Regions from separate parts of the Streptomyces sp. NPDC002680 genome, predicted to be linked through region 2. Evidence: riboswitches for the same ligand, from Rfam matches in the RefSeq annotation. Region 2 holds a riboswitch; each other region holds the start of a gene.

Evidence for each region. Region 2 has a riboswitch for thiamine pyrophosphate ahead of thiO (glycine oxidase ThiO). Riboswitches for the same ligand answer to the same signal wherever they lie in the genome.
Region 1: it holds a riboswitch for thiamine pyrophosphate, as region 2 does, so the genes downstream of both, thiC (phosphomethylpyrimidine synthase ThiC) here and thiO (glycine oxidase ThiO) in region 2, are expected to answer to the same signal.
Region 3: it holds a riboswitch for thiamine pyrophosphate, as region 2 does, so the genes downstream of both, ACFYXF_RS33470 (thiamine ABC transporter substrate binding subunit) here and thiO (glycine oxidase ThiO) in region 2, are expected to answer to the same signal.

What each region holds. Positions count from the first base shown of each region.
Region 1 covers NZ_JBIAQP010000003.1:251,916-259,023, forward strand. The annotation lists gene ACFYXF_RS10805 (hypothetical protein) at 1-622, shown strand, start outside; gene thiC (phosphomethylpyrimidine synthase ThiC) at 716-2,518, opposite strand; TPP riboswitch at 2,511-2,697, opposite strand; gene ACFYXF_RS10815 (YibE/F family protein) at 3,135-4,739, shown strand; gene ACFYXF_RS10820 (SsgA family sporulation/cell division regulator) at 4,823-5,260, opposite strand; gene ACFYXF_RS10825 (IclR family transcriptional regulator C-terminal domain-containing protein) at 5,360-6,298, opposite strand; gene ACFYXF_RS10830 (DUF5326 family protein) at 6,514-6,726, opposite strand; gene ACFYXF_RS10835 (cupin domain-containing protein) at 6,899-7,108, opposite strand, start outside.
Region 2 covers NZ_JBIAQP010000005.1:279,971-287,078, forward strand. The annotation lists gene ACFYXF_RS15990 (phytoene desaturase family protein) at 1-630, shown strand, start outside; gene ACFYXF_RS15995 (hypothetical protein) at 694-1,761, opposite strand; gene metF (methylenetetrahydrofolate reductase [NAD(P)H]) at 1,818-2,741, opposite strand; gene thiE (thiamine phosphate synthase) at 2,846-3,538, opposite strand; gene ACFYXF_RS16010 (Rv2175c family DNA-binding protein) at 3,639-4,010, opposite strand; gene ACFYXF_RS16015 (NAD(P)/FAD-dependent oxidoreductase) at 4,097-5,335, opposite strand; gene ACFYXF_RS16020 (hypothetical protein) at 5,389-5,742, opposite strand; TPP riboswitch at 5,794-5,905, shown strand; gene thiO (glycine oxidase ThiO) at 5,903-7,075, shown strand; gene thiS (sulfur carrier protein ThiS) at 7,072-7,108, shown strand, end outside.
Region 3 covers NZ_JBIAQP010000014.1:175,623-182,730, forward strand. The annotation lists gene ACFYXF_RS33455 (phosphatidate cytidylyltransferase) at 1-1,027, shown strand, start outside; gene ACFYXF_RS33460 (hypothetical protein) at 1,177-1,848, shown strand; gene rlmN (23S rRNA (adenine(2503)-C(2))-methyltransferase RlmN) at 1,949-3,055, shown strand; TPP riboswitch at 3,081-3,201, shown strand; gene ACFYXF_RS33470 (thiamine ABC transporter substrate binding subunit) at 3,306-4,373, shown strand; gene ACFYXF_RS33475 (ABC transporter permease) at 4,349-6,055, shown strand; gene ACFYXF_RS33480 (ABC transporter ATP-binding protein) at 6,058-7,092, shown strand.

The sequences.
Region 1 (7,108 bases), on a different contig from region 2:
CCCGTCGTCCGTCCGCGGATCCGGCTCCACCGAGCCGGGCGCCATGGGGTTCGCCACCGGCATGGGCGAGGTCGCCGCCGAGACCGCCGGGGCGGGCGCCGTCGCCGTCGTCGCGGTCCTGGCTCCCGTCCTCGCCGGCACGGCCGCAGCGATCTTCCTGCTCGTGGGCTACATCCTCAAGATGCTCGACCCCGAGCCGGCGTTCGCCAAGACCATGCTCACCACCGGATGGGTGTTCGGTGCGGTGACCGCGGCAGCGATCCTCGTCGCCGCGGTCGGCCTGCTGCTCACCGCCCTGCGCAACAGCCCGGACCAGGAGGAGGCCGGGGCGTACGGCGAACTGACCGGGGAGGTGGCGCAGGCCAGGGAGGCCTGGCGCGAGGCCCTGCTGGAGCGCGGCATCCTGCCGTTCCTCCGCGAGGCCCTCGCCGACCCCGGTACGACGGCCATGCACCGCAAACCGGCCCCGGAACCCACCACCGGCCGCATGCCGAACCTCGGCTACAACCGGCCCGGCTTCACCAGCCCCGAAGGTGGCCCGACGACGAGCCACCGCCCCAGCTTCTCGAGCCCGGACTTCACCAGCCCGGACTTCGGAGGCCCGGACCACCCGCCGGAGTGACCGACCGGTGGTCCGCACGCAGGACTCAGGTGGAGCGGGCGGCTGTCTCAGCCGCCTGACCACCTGGGCTTCCGCACAGCCCCTCTGTCGCTGTCAGTCCGCGATCGGCAGATAGACCCGGTTGCCCGCGGCCGCGAACTCCTTCGACTTCTGTGCCATGCCCTGCTCGATCTCGACCGGTGTGCTGCCGTGCTCCCGGCGGATGTCGTGGGAGATCTTCATCGAGCAGAACTTCGGCCCGCACATAGAGCAGAAGTGGGCTGTCTTGGCGGGTTCGGCCGGCAGGGTCTCGTCGTGGAACTCGCGTGCTGTGTCCGGGTCGAGGGCCAGGTTGAACTGGTCCTCCCACCGGAACTCGAAGCGGGCGTCGGAGAGCGCGTCATCCCATTCCTGCGCACCTGGGTGCCCCTTGGCGAGGTCGGCTGCGTGGGCGGCGATCTTGTAGGTGATGACGCCGGTCTTGACGTCGTCACGATTGGGCAGGCCCAAGTGCTCCTTGGGCGTGACATAGCAGAGCATGGCCGTGCCCCACCAGGCGATCATCGCGGCACCGATGCCGGAAGTGATGTGGTCGTACGCAGGCGCGACGTCCGTCGTCAGCGGGCCGAGCGTATAGAACGGAGCTTCATCACAGATCTCCTGCTGAAGGTCGATGTTCTCCTTGATCTTGTGCATCGGGACGTGTCCCGGGCCTTCGATCATCGTCTGTACATGGAAACGCTTCGCGATTGTGTTGAGTTCCCCGAGCGTCCGCAACTCCGCGAACTGTGCCTGGTCGTTGGCGTCCGCGATCGAGCCGGGCCGCAGGCCGTCGCCGAGCGAGTAGGTGACGTCGTACGCGGCGAGGATCTCGCACAGTTCTTCGAAGTTCGTGTACAGGAACGACTCCTTGTGGTGCGCCAGGCACCACGCCGCCATGATCGAACCACCGCGCGAGACGATGCCGGTCTTGCGGTTCGCGGTGAGCGGTACGTACGCCAGGCGGACGCCCGCGTGCACCGTCATGTAGTCGACGCCCTGCTCGGCCTGTTCGACGACCGTGTCCTTGTAGATCTCCCAGGTCAGCTCCTCGGCCCTGCCGTCCACCTTCTCCAGCGCCTGGTAGAGCGGCACGGTGCCGATGGGGACGGGGGAGTTGCGCAGCACCCATTCACGGGTGGTGTGGATATTGCGGCCGGTGGACAGGTCCATGACGGTGTCGGCGCCCCAGCGCGTCGCCCAGGTCATCTTCTCGACCTCCTCCTCGATGGAGGAGGTGACCGCGGAGTTGCCGATATTGGCGTTGACCTTCACCAGGAACCGCTTGCCGATGATCATCGGCTCGATCTCCGGGTGGTTGACGTTGGCGGGCAGTACGGCCCGCCCGGCGGCGATCTCCTCGCGGACGACCTCGGGGTCCACGTGCTCCCGGACGGCCACGAACTCCATCTCGGGCGTGATCTCCCCGCGGCGGGCGTACGCGAGTTGCGTCACCGCCTGTCCGGTCCGGCTCCGGCGCGGCTGCCGGGGCCGTCCCGGGAACACCGCGTCGAGGTTCCTGAGCCCGCCGCGCGGCGAGGTGTGCTTGATCCCGTCGTCCTCCGGACGGACGGGACGGCCCGCGTACTCCTCAGTGTCGCCACGGGCGATGATCCAGTTGTCGCGCAGCGGGGCCAGCCCCCTGCGGACGTCGGTGTCGACCAGCGGGTCGGTGTACGGGCCCGAGGTGTCGTACAGCGTGACCGACTTCCCATTGGTGAGGTGCACCTGACGGACCGGCACCCGCAGATCGGGGCGCGAGCCGCCGACATATCCCTTGTGCCAGCCGATGGACTTCCGGGCCTCCTGGGACGGTTCGCCCTGAAGGGGCTGTTCGTCCTGGCTGGAGGCAGGCGTGCGTGCGTCCTTGATGGTCATGAGACCTACTCCCTACGCCGGCATTACCCGGTAACAGGTTCAGCGGTCGACGCAGCGGATTCCGTCTGCCGATGTTTCATGTGAAACATCACTCGTTCCACATGTTCCACGTGAAACATCGCAAAGACGGAGGTCAGCGCCCTCTCAGCCCGGTGCTCCGAGCTCCCGCGTGTGCAAAGGTGCCTCCACGCTAGCGTCAATTTGGGCGAGGTGAACAGAGGGCCCCTGCCGTTCTTGCGATGATCGGGCGGTGACCACGACGCAAGGACCCCCGTACCCGCCCTCCGAGCCACCGCGCGGAAGCGGTGCCGGGCGCGCCTCCGGGCCGGGCAGCGGAAATGGCGACGACACCGGCCCGCAGCGCAGGTTCCGGCTGGGCGACGGCCCCGGCGGCTCCGGTGGTGCGCCCGGAACCAGAGCCGGAACGGGCGGCGGCACCGGCGGAGCGACCGGACCGAGTAGCGGTCCCGGATACGGGCCCAGTCAGCGGATCGATCGCGGCTATGGGCCCGGATCGGGGGCGGGTCAAGGCAGCCGTACGGGCCCGGGCGGCCAAGGCCCAGGTCCCGGGTACGGAGCCGAAGGGCCCGGGACCGGTCAGTTCGGCCCCCTTCCCATGTCCGGTGGCGGGCGAGGTCCTGGCCCCGGGGCAGGCGGTGGGCACGATCACGGCGCAGACCATGGGCACGGGCATGGCCCCGGTGACGGCCACAGTGGCGGACCTGGCGGCAACTCCGGTGGTGGCCATGGCCCTGGACGAGGTGCTGGGCACGGAGCCGGACCGGGTGGCGAGCACGAGGGCGGGCACGGACCCGGGTCCGACGACTCCCACGGGCCCGACGACAATCACGGTTCGTCGCACGGCCACAGTCACAGCCATGGCCCGGCCGCCCCTGTCTCCATCCATCTGCGGAAGATCATCGGCGCGATCCTGATCCCCTTCGCCGCGGCGGTCGTGGTCGGGCTCGCGGTGCTGTGGCCCGGGGGCGCTCCGGCGCACGAGCGCACCGGCGTCGGATTCGACCGGCAGACCCAGGAGGCGACGGTCACCAAGGTCGTCGCGGTGGACTGCAAGTCCGTCAACGCCTCGGGGGACACCCCGACCGGCGACACATCCACCGCCGAGGGCTCCTCCGCCCAGCAGCAGGCGACCGGTGACTGCAAGAGGGCGACGATCCGGGTCGACACCGGTGACGACAAGGGCCGTACGTTCACGGAGATCGTCCAGCCGGACCAGTCACGGCAGTTGCACCAGGGCGAGAAGGTCGTGGTCGCCTACGAGCCCTCCGCGCCGAGGGACCTTCAGTACTCGGTCACCGATGTGAACCGCAGGCTCCCCATGGCCCTGCTGGCCGGCATCTTCGCGCTCGCCGTCGTGGTCGTCGGCCGTATGCGCGGTGTGATGGCGCTGGTCGCACTGGCGGTCAGCTTCATGGTGCTGACCTTCTTCATCCTGCCGGCGATCCTCCAGGGCTCGAATCCGCTGGTCGTGGCGGTCATCGGCGCCAGTGCCATCATGCTGATCGCGCTCTACATGTGCCACGGCCTCTCGGCCCGTACGTCCGTGGCGGTGCTCGGCACCCTGATCTCACTGGTGCTGATCGGCGTCCTCGGCTCGGGGTTCATCGACTGGGCCGCGCTCACCGGCAACACAGACGACAACACGGGCCTGATCCATGGCCTGTATCCGTCCATCGACATGAGCGGCCTACTGCTCGCGGGCGTCATCATCGGTTCGCTCGGTGTCCTCGACGATGTGACGGTGACGCAGACATCGGCGGTCTGGGAGCTCCACGCGGCCAATCCGACAATGGGGTGGCGTGGGCTGTATCGCGCAGGCATCCGCATCGGCCGCGACCACATCGCGTCCGTCGTCAACACCCTCGTACTCGCCTACGCGGGCGCCGCGCTGCCGCTGCTGCTGCTCTTCTCGATCGCGCAGAGCAGCGTCGGGACGGTCGCCAACAGCGAACTCGTCGCGGAGGAGATCGTACGGACCCTGGTGGGCTCGATCGGCCTGGTCGCGTCCGTGCCGGTGACCACGCTCCTGGCGGCCCTGATGGTCTCCGCCGACCGCCCGGGCACGGCACCTCTGGCCGCGGGAGCGACAGCGGGGGCCGGGCCCGCGACTCCGGCGGGAGCAGGCACGGGAGCGGGAGCAGGGGCGGCGGCCCAGTCGGCCCCGGCCCGCGCGGGGAAGGGCCGTCGCCGCAAGCACTGAGCGAGGCGCGACTGGGCACGCTTCTCCTCCGGCCGAGGAGGAGAAGCGTTACGTCACCGCCGGGAACTCCGCCGCCGATCCGTTCAGCCGGCGCTCTGTTCCTCCGCCAGGATGCGGACCAGCGCCTCGTCGAGGTGGGCGTCGAAGTCGGCGAGGGAACGCTCCTGCCCCAGCGGCACCAGCTTGTCCGTGCGGTCGAGGAACGCCACCAGCGGCGCCGCCCCGGAGCGGAACAGCGCCTGGTCGCCGCCGACCTGAAGCCGGATCAGCACCTCGCCCAGGACATCCGCGTCGGCGGGCGAGATCCGCACATCTCCGTCCCCGCACGGCCGACCCACGCCGTCGATCAGCAGCTCGCGCCCGAAGGCCCAGGTCACAGGGGCGTCGCCAGGCAAATGGAAGGTCAGCCGGACGGCATAGGGATCACAGGTCTCGTAGCGCAGCTCCACCGGAATGCGGAAGGAGAGCTCCTCCGAGACAAGAAAGCTCATCATGACTTCTGCCTGCACCGACTCGCGCATCGCCTACCCCGTCACTTGCCGTGAACTGGCCTGGAATCATCGCTCTGATACTGCTCGCATCTTGCTGAAAGTACACGGTGAATCACAAGGAGTGAGTTTTCAGATACTGATAGAGATCGCAAGGGACCCGAGCAGTCTTCCGACCTCTGTTTGCAGCTGTTGCGCCGCGATTAGCAGTCGATCGGCCTGGCTGGAAGGTAGAGAAATGGCCAAAGTGGCGGCCGTGGATCCGATGGTGATCGGAATCGCCGCACAGACCGTCCCCAGCGCGTACTCCTGCCGCTCCACGACCAGTTCCATCCGCCGCATCCGGTCGAGGCGGCGCAGCAGCGCGTGACTGTCGCGGACCGTGTAGGGGGTGACCGCCTGCACGGGGTGACGTTCGAGATGGTCGCGGCGGTCCTGTTCGTCCAACTGCGAGAGCAGGCACTGTCCGACGGCGTGCGCGTGCCCGGTTTCGCGGAAGTCCGCCCACTCCTCGACCGCCGGGTTGGCGGGGGTGTCCGAGACGCACATGACCTCGACCTCGCCGTCGCGGTACACCGCGTAGTACACGGGTACGCCGATCGCGTCCCGCCAGTGCGCGAGTGCGTCCACCACCGTGCTGCGCCGCTTCTGCCGTGCACCGCTGCTGCCCAGCTGCTCGGCCGCCTCGCCGAGGAAGAACAGCCCTTTCTCGCGCCGCAGATAGCCTTCGAAGACGAGCGTCCGCAGCAGGTGGTAGGCGGTCGGGAGGGCGAGGCCGGTCTCGCGGGCCAGTTGTTTGGCGGGAGCGCCGTGCTCGTGCGTGGCGACGGACTCCAGCAGTCGCATCGCCCGCTGTACGGAGCCGATGAGGGTCGCCGTGGGGTGCGGTTCGGCGGGCGGCACGAGGACGGGGACAGATGCCGGTACGAGCGCGGCCACGGGTGCCGGCGCGGGTCTCTCGGTGGGCCGGACGCGTGTCCCCGGGGAGGGCGCGGCCCGCTGCTCGGGTCGGCGCTGTACGGGTGGAGCCTGTGGTTCCGCGGGTGCGGTGTCGACCATGACGAGGGTCACTCTCGAAGGCGAGGGGGCTGCCCGTGCGGAGAGACACGGAAGGAGGGGATGCGCCGTCCGCGGGGGCCGTCCCCGCGTCGGGTTCCGGACTCTAACCGCCTGTCGCCGCGCGCAGACGGCCCGTACGGGAAACTTCCCCCGCCCGAGGGAACCGGCGAATCCTGTTACCGGCGCCCGCGTTGTCCCGCTCCCGTACGCCGATCACCCCTCGCCGGTCACCAGTCGCTGCGTGAGGACGAACTCGACATGAACTTCCGTACGACGTAGATGAGTCCGCCGACCAGGGCGACGAAGACCAGCGCCTTGAAGAGCAGGCCGATGACGAAGCCGACGACGGTCGCTATCAGACCGCCGAACACGACGAGGGCGATGACCGGCACCGCGACCCACTTCACCCACCACGGCATTCCCGCGAAGATCTCTCGCATCGCCCTTTTCCTTACTGTTCCGCCCGTCGCATCCGCCGGGGCCTGTGCCCTTCGCTCGTGCCGGGACATTCGATGTTCCGCCTTCGATGCTAGGGGCGGAGGGGGCCGGGCGGGGGCCTCGCATCCCTTGTCCTCCCCTGATCGAACCCCTAGGGAACCCTGAGGCCGCAGGTCACCTCTCGGGCGGAGAGAAGATCACCATGACCCGCAGATCCTCGCTGATGTGGTGGAACTTGTGGGCCACCCCGGCCGGCACGTACACGACGCTGCCGCGTGCCACCTGGGTCGTCTCCATGCCGACGGTGATCGCGGCGCGCCCGCTCACCACGAAGTACACCTCGTCCTGGCTGTGCGGCTGCTGCGGGTCCTGCTCGCCCGCGTC
Region 2 (7,108 bases):
ACGGAGCACGCGCTCGACGGGGACGGTGATGTGATGCCCGACACATCGACGCCGTCGCCGGGCCGGTTCACCGTGCTGCTGGCCCTGCGCGGGGCCCGGGAGGCGGGTGCCGCGCATCGCACGGTCGTGCACGCGTCCGACCGGGAGGCCGAGTTGGACTGGGTGAGCGGGGAGGGCAACGGGCCGGTGCACCCCACGGTGACCGTGCTGCGGCCGGACGATCCCGGACTGCGGCCCGACGAGGAGCACGAGTCCGTGGTCCTGACGGCGACGGCCCCGCCCAAGGGGGACTGGGTCGCGGAGGGCTCGGCCGAGCGGTTCGCGGACCTCGTGGTCGGAGCCGCCGAGGCGGCCGTACCCGGGCTGCGCGAACGCGCCCTGTGGCGGGAGATACGCACGCCCGGCCGGAGCGTCGACGAGACGGGCGCCTTCTGCGGGGGCGTTCCTGCACCGTCCCTCGCGGGCGGGAAGGGGGACTTCCTGCGTCCCGCCAACAGCACCCGGCTGCCGGGGCTGTATCGCGTGGGCGGCTGGTCGCACCCCGGGGGCGGGCTGCCGCACGCGGGGATGTCGGGCGCACTGGTGGCGGGACTGATCGTGGAAGGGCCGGGCTTCAGGGGCTCGCAGTGAGCCACTGGCACCCGACCCCGACACCCTGATGCGGGCGGAACGGCACTGGAAGACGAAGCGGTACTAGAAGCGGTACTGCTGCTCGTCGTACCCGTTCCCGTGCGTCTGCCCGTTGCCGTTGCCCTGGCCGTTGCCGTTGTCCTGGTAGTACTGCTGCTCCGGCGGGAGTTCACCGCCGTACAGCGGGTCGTCGGTGTTGCGCTGCTGCGGGACCCAGACGCCGTTCCCCGGGGTCTCGCCGTAGCCGGCGTTGCCGTACTGGTCCTGGGTGTAGCCCTGCTGGCCGTACTGCTGCTGGTCGTAGCCGGCGTCGTACGAGTTGCCGCCGTAGCCCTGGCCGATGTACGGGTCGGAGTAGGCGGCGTACTGCTGCTGGCCCGAGGCGTCGTAGCCGTACTGCTGCTGGTCGTAGCCGGTGTAGCCGTCGTACCCGTAGTTCTGGTCGGTGCCCTGGGCCGCCGTCGCGTACGACTGGTCCTGGCCCGCGCCCGCGTAGGACTGGTCCTGGCCGTTCGCCGCCGCGTAGGCCGCGTCGCTGTATATGCCGTACGAGCCCGTGTCGTCGGGGAGGGGCTGCGGTTCGTAGACGGCCGTGCTGTCGGCCGCCATGGGCCGACCGGTGCGGGCGGGGGTGAAGACGTCGTCCCGGTCGTAGTCGCGGTCGAAGTCCTGGGCCTGGCGGTACGTTCCGGCACCGGTGTCGTAGGCGTCGTTCCCGAAACCGTCGGCGGGGGTGCCCGCGAAGTCCGTGTCGGCGCCGTTGCCCGGTCCGTACGCGCCCTCGGACGCTTCGAGGTCGGAGACCTCCAGGCTCGGGTCCTTGTACTCCCCCTCGCCACGGTCCCTGCCCTTGCCGAAGCGCGCGAGGAAGCCCGGGCGGCCCGCGACGGCCCAGCCGGCCGAGAAGCCGCTGCGGAACGACAGCGTGACGTAGGTCTGCCCGACCGCGAAGGCCGCGGCGCCCAGACCGATGACCAACACGTTCGGGATGAGCACGCCGAGGACCACGCCGAGGAAGCCGACGAAGGCCAGCAGTCGCCAGCGCAGCCGCGCCTTGTACTGCAACAGCACTTCGCCGAGCAGCCACAGCGCGACGACGCCGAACGCGATGTAGAGGACCGTCCAGCCCATGTACGCCCCTCTCCCAGTGACCGCTACGCAGTGTGTCGTACGCCGGTGCGGCCGGTCTAGGCCCGCTGTGGGTGGTGCAGACCCAGGTTCTCGTAGATTTCCAGCGATGCCGTGGAGTTGTTCAGCGTAATGAAGTGCAGTCCGGGGATTCCCTCGGCCAGCAGTCGCGCGCAGAACTCCGTGGCGAACTCGATGCCAATGGAGCGTACAGCCGCCGCGTCGTCTTTGGCTGTGAGGATCCGCTCTTTCAGAGCCGAGGGGATCGCCGCGTTGCTGAGCTGCGGCAACCGCTCCAGCATCCGCACGCTGGTCACGGGCATGACCTCGGGGATGACGGGGGTCGGACAACCCGCCGCCGCGACCGCGTCACGCAACCGCAGATACGACTCCGGGTGGAAGAACATCTGGGTGATCGCGTAGTCGGCGCCGGCCCGGCACTTGTCGACGAAGTGCGTGACGTCCGTCTCCCGGTCCGGGGAGCGCGGGTGCGTCTCGGGGAAGGCCGCGACACCTACGCAGAAGTCGCCCGACTCCTTGATGAGGCGCACGAGTTCGGCGGCGTACGTCAGACCGCTCGGGTGCGGTACCCACTCGGCCATCGGGTCGCCGGGCGGGTCGCCGCGCACGGCAAGGATGTTGCGGATGCCCGCGTCGGCGTACTGGCCGATGATGTTGCGCAGTTCGGCGATGGAGTGGTTGACCGCGGTGAGGTGGGCGACCGGGGTGAGCGTCGTGTCGGAGACGATCTGCTGGGTCTCCTTGACCGTGCCCGCCCGCGTCGACCCGCCGGCGCCGTACGTCACGGACACGAAGTCCGGGGCGACCGCCTCGACCCTCCTGAGCGCGTTCCACAGGTTCCGCTCGCCCTTGGGTGTTTTCGGCGCCGAGAACTCGAAGGAGAACGTGGTCTTGCCGGAGGCGAGCATGTCACGCACAGTGCGCGCGTGGTCAGTCCTGGTGGACGCGGTTCCGAGGGCCATACCCGCAGGTTAGTCAGGGGGCGGCGGTCCCCCAACCGGATGGCGGAAATTTGCCCTGATTGTCGTCTTGTTGTCCACCCCTCGGACACCCTCGCGACGAACGCCTACAACGAACGCAGCCGCTTGGCGAACTCCGCCGCGGCCGCGCCCGGGTCGTCCGCCTCCGTGATCGCCCGTACGACGACGACCCGGCGGGCGCCCGCCGTCAGCACCTCGTCCAGGTTGCCCAGGTCGATGCCGCCGATGGCGAACCAGGGGCGCTCGGTGGCCAGCCCGGCCGTGTACCGGACCAGGTCGAGGCCGGGGGCGTGGCGGCCCGGCTTGGTGGGCGTCGGCCAGCAGGGGCCCGTGCAGAAGTAGTCGACGCCCTCCTGGACGGCGGCTGCCGCGGCCTCGGACTCGGCGTGCGTGGAGCGGCCCATGAGCACGTCCGGGCCCAGGATCGCGCGGGCCGCCGGGACGGGCAGGTCGCCCTGGCCGAGGTGCAGTACGTCGGCACGGGCGGCGTGGGCGACGTCCGCGCGGTCGTTCACCGCGAGGAGCCTGCCGTGCCGGGCGCAGGCGTCGGCGAAGACCTGGAGGTGGTCCAGTTCCTCGGCGGCCTCCATGCCCTTGTCGCGCAGCTGCACGATGTCGACCCCGGCGGCCAGGACGGCGTCCAGGAACTCGGCCAGGTCGCCCTGGCGGCGGCGGGCGTCGGTGCAGAGGTAGACCCGGGCGTCGGCGAGCCGGGCGCGGGCGGTGCCGGCGTCGGCGTCGGCGGTCGCCCCGGGCACGGTGTCGGTCGTCTCGGGCATACGTGGGTCCCCCCATGGGCGCGCCCCGGGGTGTTCTCCCCGGGAGCGCCCCTCTGTGGCGGCGCAGGGACACGGCCCGTACGCCGAACGGCTGGTCCGGTCAGACGGCGAGCGCCTGGGCGCGGCGCTTCACCTCCGTGCCGCGATTCTCGCTGAGGGCCTGCGCGGGGGTGCCGGGCAGGCTGGGGTCGGGAGTGAAGAGCCACTCCAGCATCTCTTCGTCGGAGAAGCCGTCGTCCCGCAGGAGCGTCAGGGTGCCGGTGAGGCCCTTGACGACCTTCTGCTCGGTCCCGTCGATGAAGGCGGCGGGGACGTGCAGCGCGCGGTTCTCGCCACGGCGTACGGCGATCACTTGGCCCTCCTTGACCAGCTGCCGGACGCGTGTCACCTCGATGTCGAGGATTTCCGCGATGTCGGGCAGCGTGAGCCAGGCGGGGACGAGAGCATCGATCTTTGCGTCAATCTCGGTCACGGGACAAGCCTGCCATCCCGCACTGACAGTCGGAAGCCAGGCCCCTCCGACCTGCGCCGTTCCGGTGCCGCCGAGCCCCCGTCGCGCTATGCCGTGGCCGCCTTCAGGGGCCGGGACGGGTCCCTCAGCGCCTCGGCGTCCATGAGAGCGCCCGCCTCGATCAGGCGGCGCCCCTGGGCCAGGTCCCGGGGGCGGCCCACGGCCAGCAGGGCGACCAGCCGACCCGCCAGCAGCCAGCACACCGTCCAGGCGGGGCCGGCCGGGTCGCCGCGCCACAGGGTGGTGTCGGCGGAGCCGTGGTGGCCGACGTACTGGACGAAGCGGCCGAACTGCTCCGACCAGAAGTACGGGACCGGGTCGTAGACCTCCGGGGACTCCCCGATGATGTTCGCGGCGACCGTACGAGGTCCCTGGAGGGCGTTGTCCCAGTGGTGGACCAGCAGGCGCCGGCCGTACCTTCCCGAAGGGAAGGAGGCGCAGTCGCCGACCGCGTAGACGTCCGTCGCGGAGGTGCGCAGGTGGTCGTCGGCGACGACCTCCCGGTGCTCGCCCAGGGCGACACCCGAGTCCGTCAGCCAGTCCGTGGCCGGGCGGGCCCCGATGCCGACGACGACGGCACCCGCGGGCAGCCGCGAGCCGTCGTCGAGCACCACCGCGCCGGGCTCGACGCGGGCCACGCGCGCGTGGGTGCGCAGCGAGGCACCGCTGTCGGCGTACCAGGCGGCCATCGGCGCGGCCACCTCGGCGGGCAGGGCGCCCGCGAGCGGCCGGTCGGCGGCCTCCACGACGGTGACCGCGCAGCCCGCCTCGCGCGCGGCGGTGGCGAACTCGGCGCCGATCCAGCCGGCCCCGACGACCACGATGTCGTGCTGGCGCGCGAGGACGGGCCGCAGCCGTTCGGCGTCGTCGAGGGTGCGCAGCAGATGCACTCCGGGGACGCCCTCGGTGCCCGGCAGCCGGATCGGTTCGGCGCCGGTGGCGAGGACCAGGGCGTCGTACGGCACTGGCCCGTCGGCGGTGTCCAGCTCGTGTGGGCCGGGGCGGACGCCCAGCACCTCGCGCCCGAGCAGCAGTTCGATGCCGAGGGCCTCGAAGTCGACGTCGAAGGCGGAGCCCTCCGCCTTGCCGAGCAGCACGGCCTTGGACAGCGGCGGCCGGTCGTACGGCTGATGGGGTTCGGCGCCGATCAGCGTGACGGTGCCGGTGAAACCCTGCTCGCGCAGGGCCACCGCGGTCTGCACCCCGGCCATGCCCGCGCCCACGACGACCACGCGCCGCGGCTGCGGCACGCCCCGCGTGCCCTGTGCCTGCGTCTGCTCGCTCACCCGGTCACCATAGACAACTGACAAATTGTCAGTCAGTGGGCGCGGCCCGTGACCTACTCCACACCCGCCTGCTCGACCTGCTCCACCACGCTCGTTCCGCTGCCCGGCTGCGACTCCCACTCCCAGGTCTCCGACAACCGCAGCCGCCCGTCGGGCAGTTCGAGCACCTCGGAGACACAGTGGCCCGAGGACGTCGTCCCGTCCCGCTTCAACTGCACGTAGCGGAAGTCGAGACGGTCGCCTTCCCGCGTCCCCACGAGATGGCCGCGTACGACGTCGCCGCCCGCGTACTCGGCCCAGATCTCGCCGTCCTTCTCGTGGTAGGTGAACCGGGTTCGCGTGCCGACCTGACCCGGTGCCTGGTCCTCGACCGGGGCGAGGACGAGACCGTCGAGCGAGCGGGCCATGGGCGGAGGCTCCCTTACGTGTGCGATGCGCTGCGGGCTAGGGTGGCCAGCGTAAGCACTCGCGGGAGCCCGGACGGACCGGGCTGAGAGGGAGGCTGGCGGCCTCCGACCGTACGAACCTGATCCGGGTCATGCCGGCGAAGGGAGGGGCTGGACGCCCATGTCGCGTACACACACCTCGGACGTCGTTGTCGTCGGAGGCGGGATCATCGGGCTGGTGACGGCCTGGCGGGCCGCGCAGCGCGGGCTCGCCACGACCGTCGTGGATCCCGCGCCGGGCGGCGGGGCCGCTCAGGTGGCGGCCGGGATGCTGGCCGCCGTCACGGAGCTGCACCACGGCGAACAGACCCTGCTCGGGCTGAACCTGGAGTCGGCCCGTCGCTATCCGGACTTCGTGGCCGAGCTGACCGAACTGACCGGCCGCGACCTCGGCTACCGCCGCTGCGGCACCCTCGCCGTCGCGCTCGACGCCGACGACCGCGCCGAACTGCGCGAACTGCACGCCCTGCAACGGCGGTCGGGCCTGGAGTCGGAGTGGCTCTCGGGGCGCGAATGCCGGCGCCTGGAGCCGATGCTCGCGCCGGGCGTGCGCGGGGGGCTGCGGGTGGACGGGGACCACCAGATCGACCCCCGGCGGCTGGCCGGGGCGCTGGTGGACGCGTGCGGGCGGGCCGGGGTGGTGCTGCGCCGGACGTGGGCCGAGCGGCTCGTCGTACGGCGGGGGCGGGCCGTGTCGGTGACGGACTCCGACGGCGACGACCTGGCCGCCGGATCGATCGTGCTGGCCGGGGGCAGCCTCAGCGGGCGGCTCGCGGGGGTCCCTGAGGCCGTGCTGCCGTCCGTACGGCCCGTGAAGGGGCAGGTGCTGCGGCTGACCGTGCCGGAGCGGTACGCGCCGTTCCTGAGCCGTACCGTGCGGGCCGTGGTGCGCGGCAGCCAGGTCTATCTGGTGCCGCGCGAGAACGGCGAGCTGGTCGTCGGGGCGACGAGCGAGGAGCTGGGCTGGGACACGACGGTCACGGCGGGGGGTGTGTACGAGCTGCTGCGCGACGCCCATGAACTCGTCCCCGGGATCACCGAGTTGCCGCTGACGGAGACGCGGGCCGGGCTGCGTCCCGGATCCCCGGACAATGCGCCGCTGCTCGGCCCGACCGCGCTGGAGGGGCTGCTGCTGGCGACGGGGCACTACCGGAACGGGGTGCTGCTGACGCCGGTCACCGGTGATGCGCTGGCGCACGCGCTGGTCACCGGTGAACTGCCGGACGAAGCGCGGGCCTTCACTCCCCGGCGGTTCGACGGCGTACGCATGGAGCGTATGGAGCAGCTCGTATGAATGTTCTGGTCAACGGTCGGCCGCGCGAGGTCT
Region 3 (7,108 bases), on a different contig from region 2:
CGATGCGCACCACGCGCAGCAGACTCGCCCCATGCCCATCGTGCCCGACGTACCCGCACATGGCGGGGACCAGGATGACGACCGGGGGGCCGCTCGGCCGGGCGGCCCCTTGTTCCGCGACGAGATGCCACAGGCGCAGCCCCACGGGACGGTGCCGCAGAAGCCGGATTCCATGCCCACGCCCGACGATGCCCAGCCCGCCCCCGCCCCGCAGAAGAAGAGCGCGGGCCGGGATCTGGGCGCGGCCATAGGGGTCGCTGTCGGGCTCGGTGCGGTCATCATCGCGTCGCTGTTCGTCGTCAAGGCCGTCTTCGTCGGCGTGATAGTCGTCGCCGTCGTGGTGGGCCTGTGGGAGCTGACGTCCCGGCTCCAGGAGCGCAAGGGCATCAAGGCACCCCTGGTGCCGCTCGCGCTCGGCGGGGCCGCGATGGTCGTCTCCGGATACGTCCGGGGTGCCGAGGGCGCGTGGGTCGCGATGGCGCTCACCGCGCTCGCGGTCCTGGTCTGGCGTATGACGGAACCACCGGAGGGCTATCTCAAGGACGTCACGGCGGGGGTCTTCGCGGCCTTCTACGTCCCGTTCCTGGCCACGTTCGTCGCGATGATGCTCACCGCCGACGACGGTGCGCAGCGGGTCATGACGTTCCTGGTGCTGACCGTGGTCAGCGACACCGGCGCGTACGCGATCGGCTGGCGCTTCGGCAAGCACAAGCTCGCCCCGCGCATCAGCCCCGGCAAGACCCGCGAGGGCATGCTGGGTGCGGTCGTCTTCGCGATGGTGGCGGGCGCGCTGCTGATGGAGCTCGCGATCGACGAGGGCACGTGGTGGCAGGGTCTGCTGCTGGGACTCGCGGTCGCGGTCAGCGCCACGCTCGGCGACCTCGGCGAGTCGATGATCAAGCGGGACCTGGGCATCAAGGACATGGGCACCCTGCTGCCGGGCCACGGCGGGATCATGGACCGGCTGGACTCGTTGCTGCCCACGGCTCCCGTGGTGTGGCTGCTGTTCGTCGCGTTCGTGGGCTGAGGGCCGGGTTGATGGCGGGGCTGGGGGCGGTCCGAATGTTCCAGTACGGTCCGGGTTTCCTGTGAAACACCTACGTCGACCTGAAACCACCCCTTTCGAACCTAAGATCGACTTCAGTGAGGTCGATGTGTCCGGAAGGGGTGGCGTGCATGTGGGGGCGTAGTCGTGCGAGACGCCAGCGGCAGGTCGAGGGGCTCGCCGCTGTCACCGGTCCCGTCGAGGCGGCGGACGCCGCTCATCAGGCGCTGCTGGAGCTGAGCCGGGAGATGCGGGGCGAGCTGGCGCGGCTCGAAGCGCTGCTCGACCGTGGCGACGGCGTGCCCTCGGACACGATCCGGGAGCAGACGCTCGGCGCGGTGACCGTCTTCGCCGACCTGGACGGCGTGTCCCGGCAGTACCAGGAGATCCGTACGGCAACCGTCGAGGCGGCCGAGCACGGCGTCGAGGTGGCCGCTCCCTGGCTGGCGGCGCTCGGGGAGCACACCGGGTCGATGACCGAGCTGGGGGAGACGTTCTCCGGGGTCGGCGAGTCCCTGGCCTACCTCCGCGAACGCACCGAACGGCTGCGCGCCGACCTGGTCCCGCTGCGCGAGGGGGCCCACGAGGCCCTGCGTGCCGCCCAGGAGGAGCTGGCGGCCGCCGAGGGCGCCGACGGCTGGCACGCCTGGCAGACGGCCCTCACCGCCCTGGCCGTCCGACTGGCCGAACTGGACGGGGGCCACGTCATCCCGACAGCCCGACGCAAGGTCAGCGACCACTACCGCGAGCTGGAGCGAGAGGTGGCGGAGCTGCGGGGGGCGATGGCCTCGGCGTCGCGGTGAGGGCGTGGCAGGCCTGCTGAGCTGGCCTTTTGTGCGTGGTTCGGAGGTTGTCCACAGGGCGGCGAGGGGCTGTCCGGATGTCTGCGACACTGGTACAGCCATGCCTAAGCCCGGAGAACTCACATTCGTCGCCCCGCGCGGAGCCCAGAAGCCGCCGCGGCATCTTGCCGATCTCACGCCCGCCGAGCGTAAAGAGGCCGTTGCCGCGATCGGTGAGAAGCCGTTTCGTGCCAAGCAGCTCTCGCAGCACTACTTCGCGCGGTTCGCGCACGACCCGGCCGAGTGGACGGACATCCCGGCCGCCTCGCGCACCAAGCTCCAGGAGGCGCTGCTTCCGGAGCTGATGACGGTCGTCCGCCATCTGTCGACCGACCAGGAGACCACCCGCAAGACCTTGTGGCGGATGGTCGACGGGACGCTCGTCGAGTCGGTGCTCATGCGGTACCCGGACCGGGTGACCATGTGCATCAGCTCGCAGGCGGGGTGCGGGATGAACTGCCCGTTCTGCGCGACCGGGCAGGCCGGTCTTGACCGGAATCTGTCCACCGCCGAGATCGTGCACCAGATCGTGGATGGGATGCGTGCGCTGCGGGACGGGGAGATTCCCGGCGGGCCCGCGCGGCTCTCCAACATCGTGTTCATGGGCATGGGCGAGCCCCTCGCCAACTACAAGCGGGTCGTCGGTGCCATCCGTGCGCTGACCGATCCCGAGCCGGACGGGCTCGGGCTGTCGCAGCGGGGGATCACCGTCTCGACCGTCGGGCTGGTGCCGGCCATCAACCGGTTCTCCGACGAGGGCTTCAAGTGCCGGCTCGCCATCTCCCTGCACGCCCCCGACGACGAGCTGCGCGACACCCTCGTACCCGTCAACACGCGGTGGAAGGTACGGGAAGTCCTCGACGCCGGGTGGGAGTACGCGGCCAAGTCGGGGCGCCGGCTGTCCATCGAGTACGCGCTGATCCGGGACATCAACGACCAGGCCTGGCGCGGTGACCGCCTCGGGCGGCTGCTCCGGGGCAAGCCCGTGCATGTCAACCTGATCCCGCTGAACCCGACTCCGGGGTCCAAGTGGACCGCTTCGCGGCCCGAGGACGAGAAGGCGTTCGTCGAGGCGATCGCCGCCCACGGCGTGCCCGTGACCGTTCGGGACACCCGGGGGCAGGAGATCGACGGGGCGTGCGGCCAGCTCGCGGCCACTGAGCGGTAGTCTTACGTCGTACCTACATATCTTCATATTCCGACAGGGGAGCGCCACAGCGCTGAGAGTGCGGCAGCCAGATCACATTGGTGGGCCGCAGACCCTCTGAACCTCGCCCAGGTCATTCTGGGTAGGAAGTTCGGTCATCACTCTTGCTGTTGCGCCCTGCCCGGGAACCCTCCATGAGGCCCCGGGCAGGGCCGCGTCTCTTCCTGGTCATCCCAGGAGGAAGAATCCAGTGAGCACCACCAAGCAGGTCATGGTCACGGCCGTGGCCGTCGGACTCGGGCTCGTCACGCTCGCCGCGTGCGGGTCCGAGGACGGCGCCAGTGGATCGGCGGCGGAGTCCAAGACCGTCACCCTCGTCAGCCATGACTCGTGGGCCGTGTCGAAGGACGTTCTCGCCGCCTTTGAGAAGCAGTCCGGGTACACCGTCAAGGTCCTCAAGGACGGCGACGCCGGGCAGGCCGTCAACAAGGCGATCCTGACCAAGGACAACCCGCAGGGCGATGTCTTCTTCGGCGTCGACAACACCCTGCTCTCCCGCGCGCTCGACAACGGGCTCTTCCAGTCGTACGAGGTGAAGGACGCCGACGCGATCCTGCCCGCGTACCGGGCCGACGAGGACAGGCACCGGGTCACGCCGATCGACACCGGGGACATCTGCGTCAACTACGACAAGGCCTGGTTCAGCGAGCACAAGCTGACCCCGCCCGAGTCCTTCGACGATTTGATCAAGCCCGCCTACAAGGATCTCCTCGTCACCGAGAACGCCTCCACCTCCTCGCCGGGGCTCGGCTTCCTGCTCGGCAGCGCCGCCAAGTACGGCGACGACGGCTGGACCGGCTACTGGAAGAAGCTCCAGGCCAACGGCGTCAAGGTCGTCGACGGGTGGGAGCAGGCCTACAACGAGGAGTTCTCCGGGTCGGCCGGCGGCAAGAAGGCCAAGGGCGACCGGCCGCTCGTCGTCTCGTACGCCTCCTCGCCGCCCGCCGAGGTGATCTTCGCCGACCCGAAGCCGGCCACCGCCCCGACCGGGGTCGCGACCGGCACCTGCTTCCGGCAGGTCGAGTACGCCGGGCTGCTGAGCAACGCCAAGAACGCCACCGGGGGCAAGGCGCTGCTCGACTTCCTCGTCGGCAAGACCTTCCAGGAGGACATGCCGCTCAACATGTTCGTGTACCCGGTGCGGGAGGGCGCCCAGGTGCCCGCCGAGTTCACCGAGTACGGGCCGCAGGCCAAGGACCCCGAGACCATGGCCCCCGCGAAGATCGCCGAACACCGTGACCAGTGGGTCAAGTCGTGGACATCTCTCGTACTGAAGTAGCCCCGGGAGCAGGTCTGGAAGCAAGCCCGGCGGTCGGGCGCGCGAAGGGTGCCGTTCTGCGCGGTGCCCTGCTCGCGCTGCCCGTCGTTTTCTTCGCGCTCTTCTTCGCATATCCCGTCGCCGCCATCGTCGCGCGCGGTCTGCACGTCGACGGGGTCTGGCGGTTCGGGCAGATCGGGGACGTGCTGGCGGACTCCGGGATCCGGCACGTCCTCTGGTTCACGGCCTGGCAGGCGCTCGCGTCCACCGCGCTCACGCTGCTGATCGCGTTCCCCGGCGCGTATGTCTTCGCACGCTTCGATTTCAGGGGCAAGCAGATTCTGCGGGCCGTGGTGACCGTGCCGTTCGTGCTGCCGACCGTGGTCGTCGGTACGGCGTTCCTGGCGCTGGTCGGGCGCGGCGGGCTGCTGGACGAGCTGTGGGGCGTACGGCTGGACACCACCGTGTGGGCGATCCTGCTCGCGCACGTCTTCTTCAACTACGCCGTCGTGGTGCGGACCGTCGGCGGGCTCTGGGCGCAGCTCGACCCGCGCCAGGAGGAGGCCGCGCGGGTGCTCGGTGCCTCGCGGTTCGCGGCCTGGCGGCAGGTCACCCTGCCCGCCCTCGCGCCCGCCGTCGCCGCCGCCGCGCTCATGGTCTTCCTCTTCACCTTCACCTCGTTCGGGGTGGTGCAGATCCTCGGCGGGCCGACCTTCGCCACCCTCGAAGTGGAGATCTACCGGCAGACTTCGGAGATCTTCGACCTCGGTACGGCCGCCGTGCTGACCATCGTGCAGTTCGTGGCGGTGGGTGCGGTCCTGGCCGTGCACGCCCGGACGGTACGGCGGCGGGAGAGCGTGCTGCGGCTCGTGGCGCCGGAGACCACCTCGCGTCGGCCGCGTGGGCGGGGGCAGTGGGCGCTGCTGGGTGGGGTGCTGGTGAGTATCGCCCTGCTGCTCGTGCTGCCGCTCGGTGTTCTGGTGCAGCGGTCGTTCGATACGGCCGGCGGGCCGGGGGTTGGTTACTACAAGGCCCTCACCAGTGACGACTCCGGGATCTTTCTCGTCGCGCCGATCGATGCCATCGGGAACTCGCTCCAGTACGCCCTCGCCGCCACCGGTATCGCCGTCGCCGTCGGGTCGCTGGCCGCCGTGGCGCTCACCCGGCGCGATGCCGGGCGGCTCGTACGGGGGTTCGACGCGCTGTTGATGCTGCCGCTCGGGGTGTCGGCGGTGACCGTCGGGTTCGGGTTCCTCATCGCTCTCGACGAGCCGCCGCTCGATCTGCGCAGCAGCTGGATCCTCGTACCGCTCGCCCAGGCGCTGGTCGGGGTGCCGTTCGTGGTGCGGACCATGCTGCCGGTGCTGCGGGCCGTGGACGGGCGGCTCAGGGAGGCGGCGGCCGTGCTCGGGGCCTCGCCCTGGCGGGTCTGGCGCGAGGTGGATCTGCCGATCGTGCGGCGGGCGTTGCTGGTCGCGGCCGGGTTTGCGTTCGCGGTGTCGCTGGGCGAGTTCGGCGCGACCGTGTTCATCGCGCGGCCCGACAATCCGACCCTGCCGGTCGCCGTGGCCCGGCTGCTGGGCCGCCCGGGTGACCTCAACTACGGCCAGGCGATGGCCCTTTCGACGATCTTGATGGTGGTGTGCGCGGTGGCCCTGCTCGTGCTGGAGCGGCTGCGGACCGACCGGACGGGGGAGTTCTGACCATGACCATGCTCAGTCTTGAAGGGGCGACGGTGCGGTTCGGGGCGCGGGCCGTGTTGGACGGGGTCGGTCTCGATGTCGCCGAGCACGAGATCGTGTGTGTGCTCGGGCCCAGCGGCAGCGGGAAGTCGACGTTGCTGCGGGCGGTTGCCGGGCTTCAGCCGCTGGACGCGGGGCGGGTGTTGCTCGACGGGCGGGATCTCGCCGGGGTGCCCGCGCACAAGCGGGAGGTCGGGCTGATGTTCCAGGATCATCAGCTGTTCCCGCAGCGGGATGTCGGTGGCAATGTCGGGTTCGGGTTGCGTATGCATCACGTGTCCAAGGATCAACAGGGCTTGCGGGTGCGTGAGTTGTTGGAGCTGGTTGGGTTGCCGGGGGCTGCGGGGCGGGCTGTTGCCTCGTTGTCCGGTGGGGAGCAGCAGCGGGTCGCTCTTGCCCGGGCTCTTGCGCCTCGGCCTCGGTTGCTGATGCTCGACGAACCGCTGGGGCAGTTGGACCGCTCGTTGCGTGAGCGGCTCGTTGTCGAACTCCGGGAGCTGTTTGGGCGGTTGGGGACCACCGTGCTCGCGGTCACCCATGACCAGGGGGAGGCCTTCGCTCTTGCCGACCGGGTGGTGGTGATGCGGGAGGGGCGGATCGCTCAGTCCGGTACGCCTCTTGAGGTGTGGCAGCGGCCTGTTGACGAGTTCGTGGCGCGGTTTCTCGGGTTCGACAATGTTGTTGAGGGGACGGTGAGTGGGCAGGTCGCGGATACGGTCTGGGGGAAGGTGCCGGTGCCTGAGGGGGCGCTTCAGGGGGTGCGGATGGTGCTTGTGCGGCCTGGTGGGGTGCGGTTGGTGGCTGCTGATGAGGGGCTGCGGTGTGTTGTGGCTGCGCGGACCTTTCGGGGGACGCATGTGGCTGTGCGGCTTCGGCCTGAGGGGGTGGGTGGGGATGTGCCTTGGGTGGAGGCTGCGTGTGCGTTGCGGGAGGCGCCGGAGCAGGGGGATGTGGTGGGGGTGGTCTTTGAGGGGGCGGAGACGGTTGTGCTTGGGTGAGGTGGGGTGTTTTTCG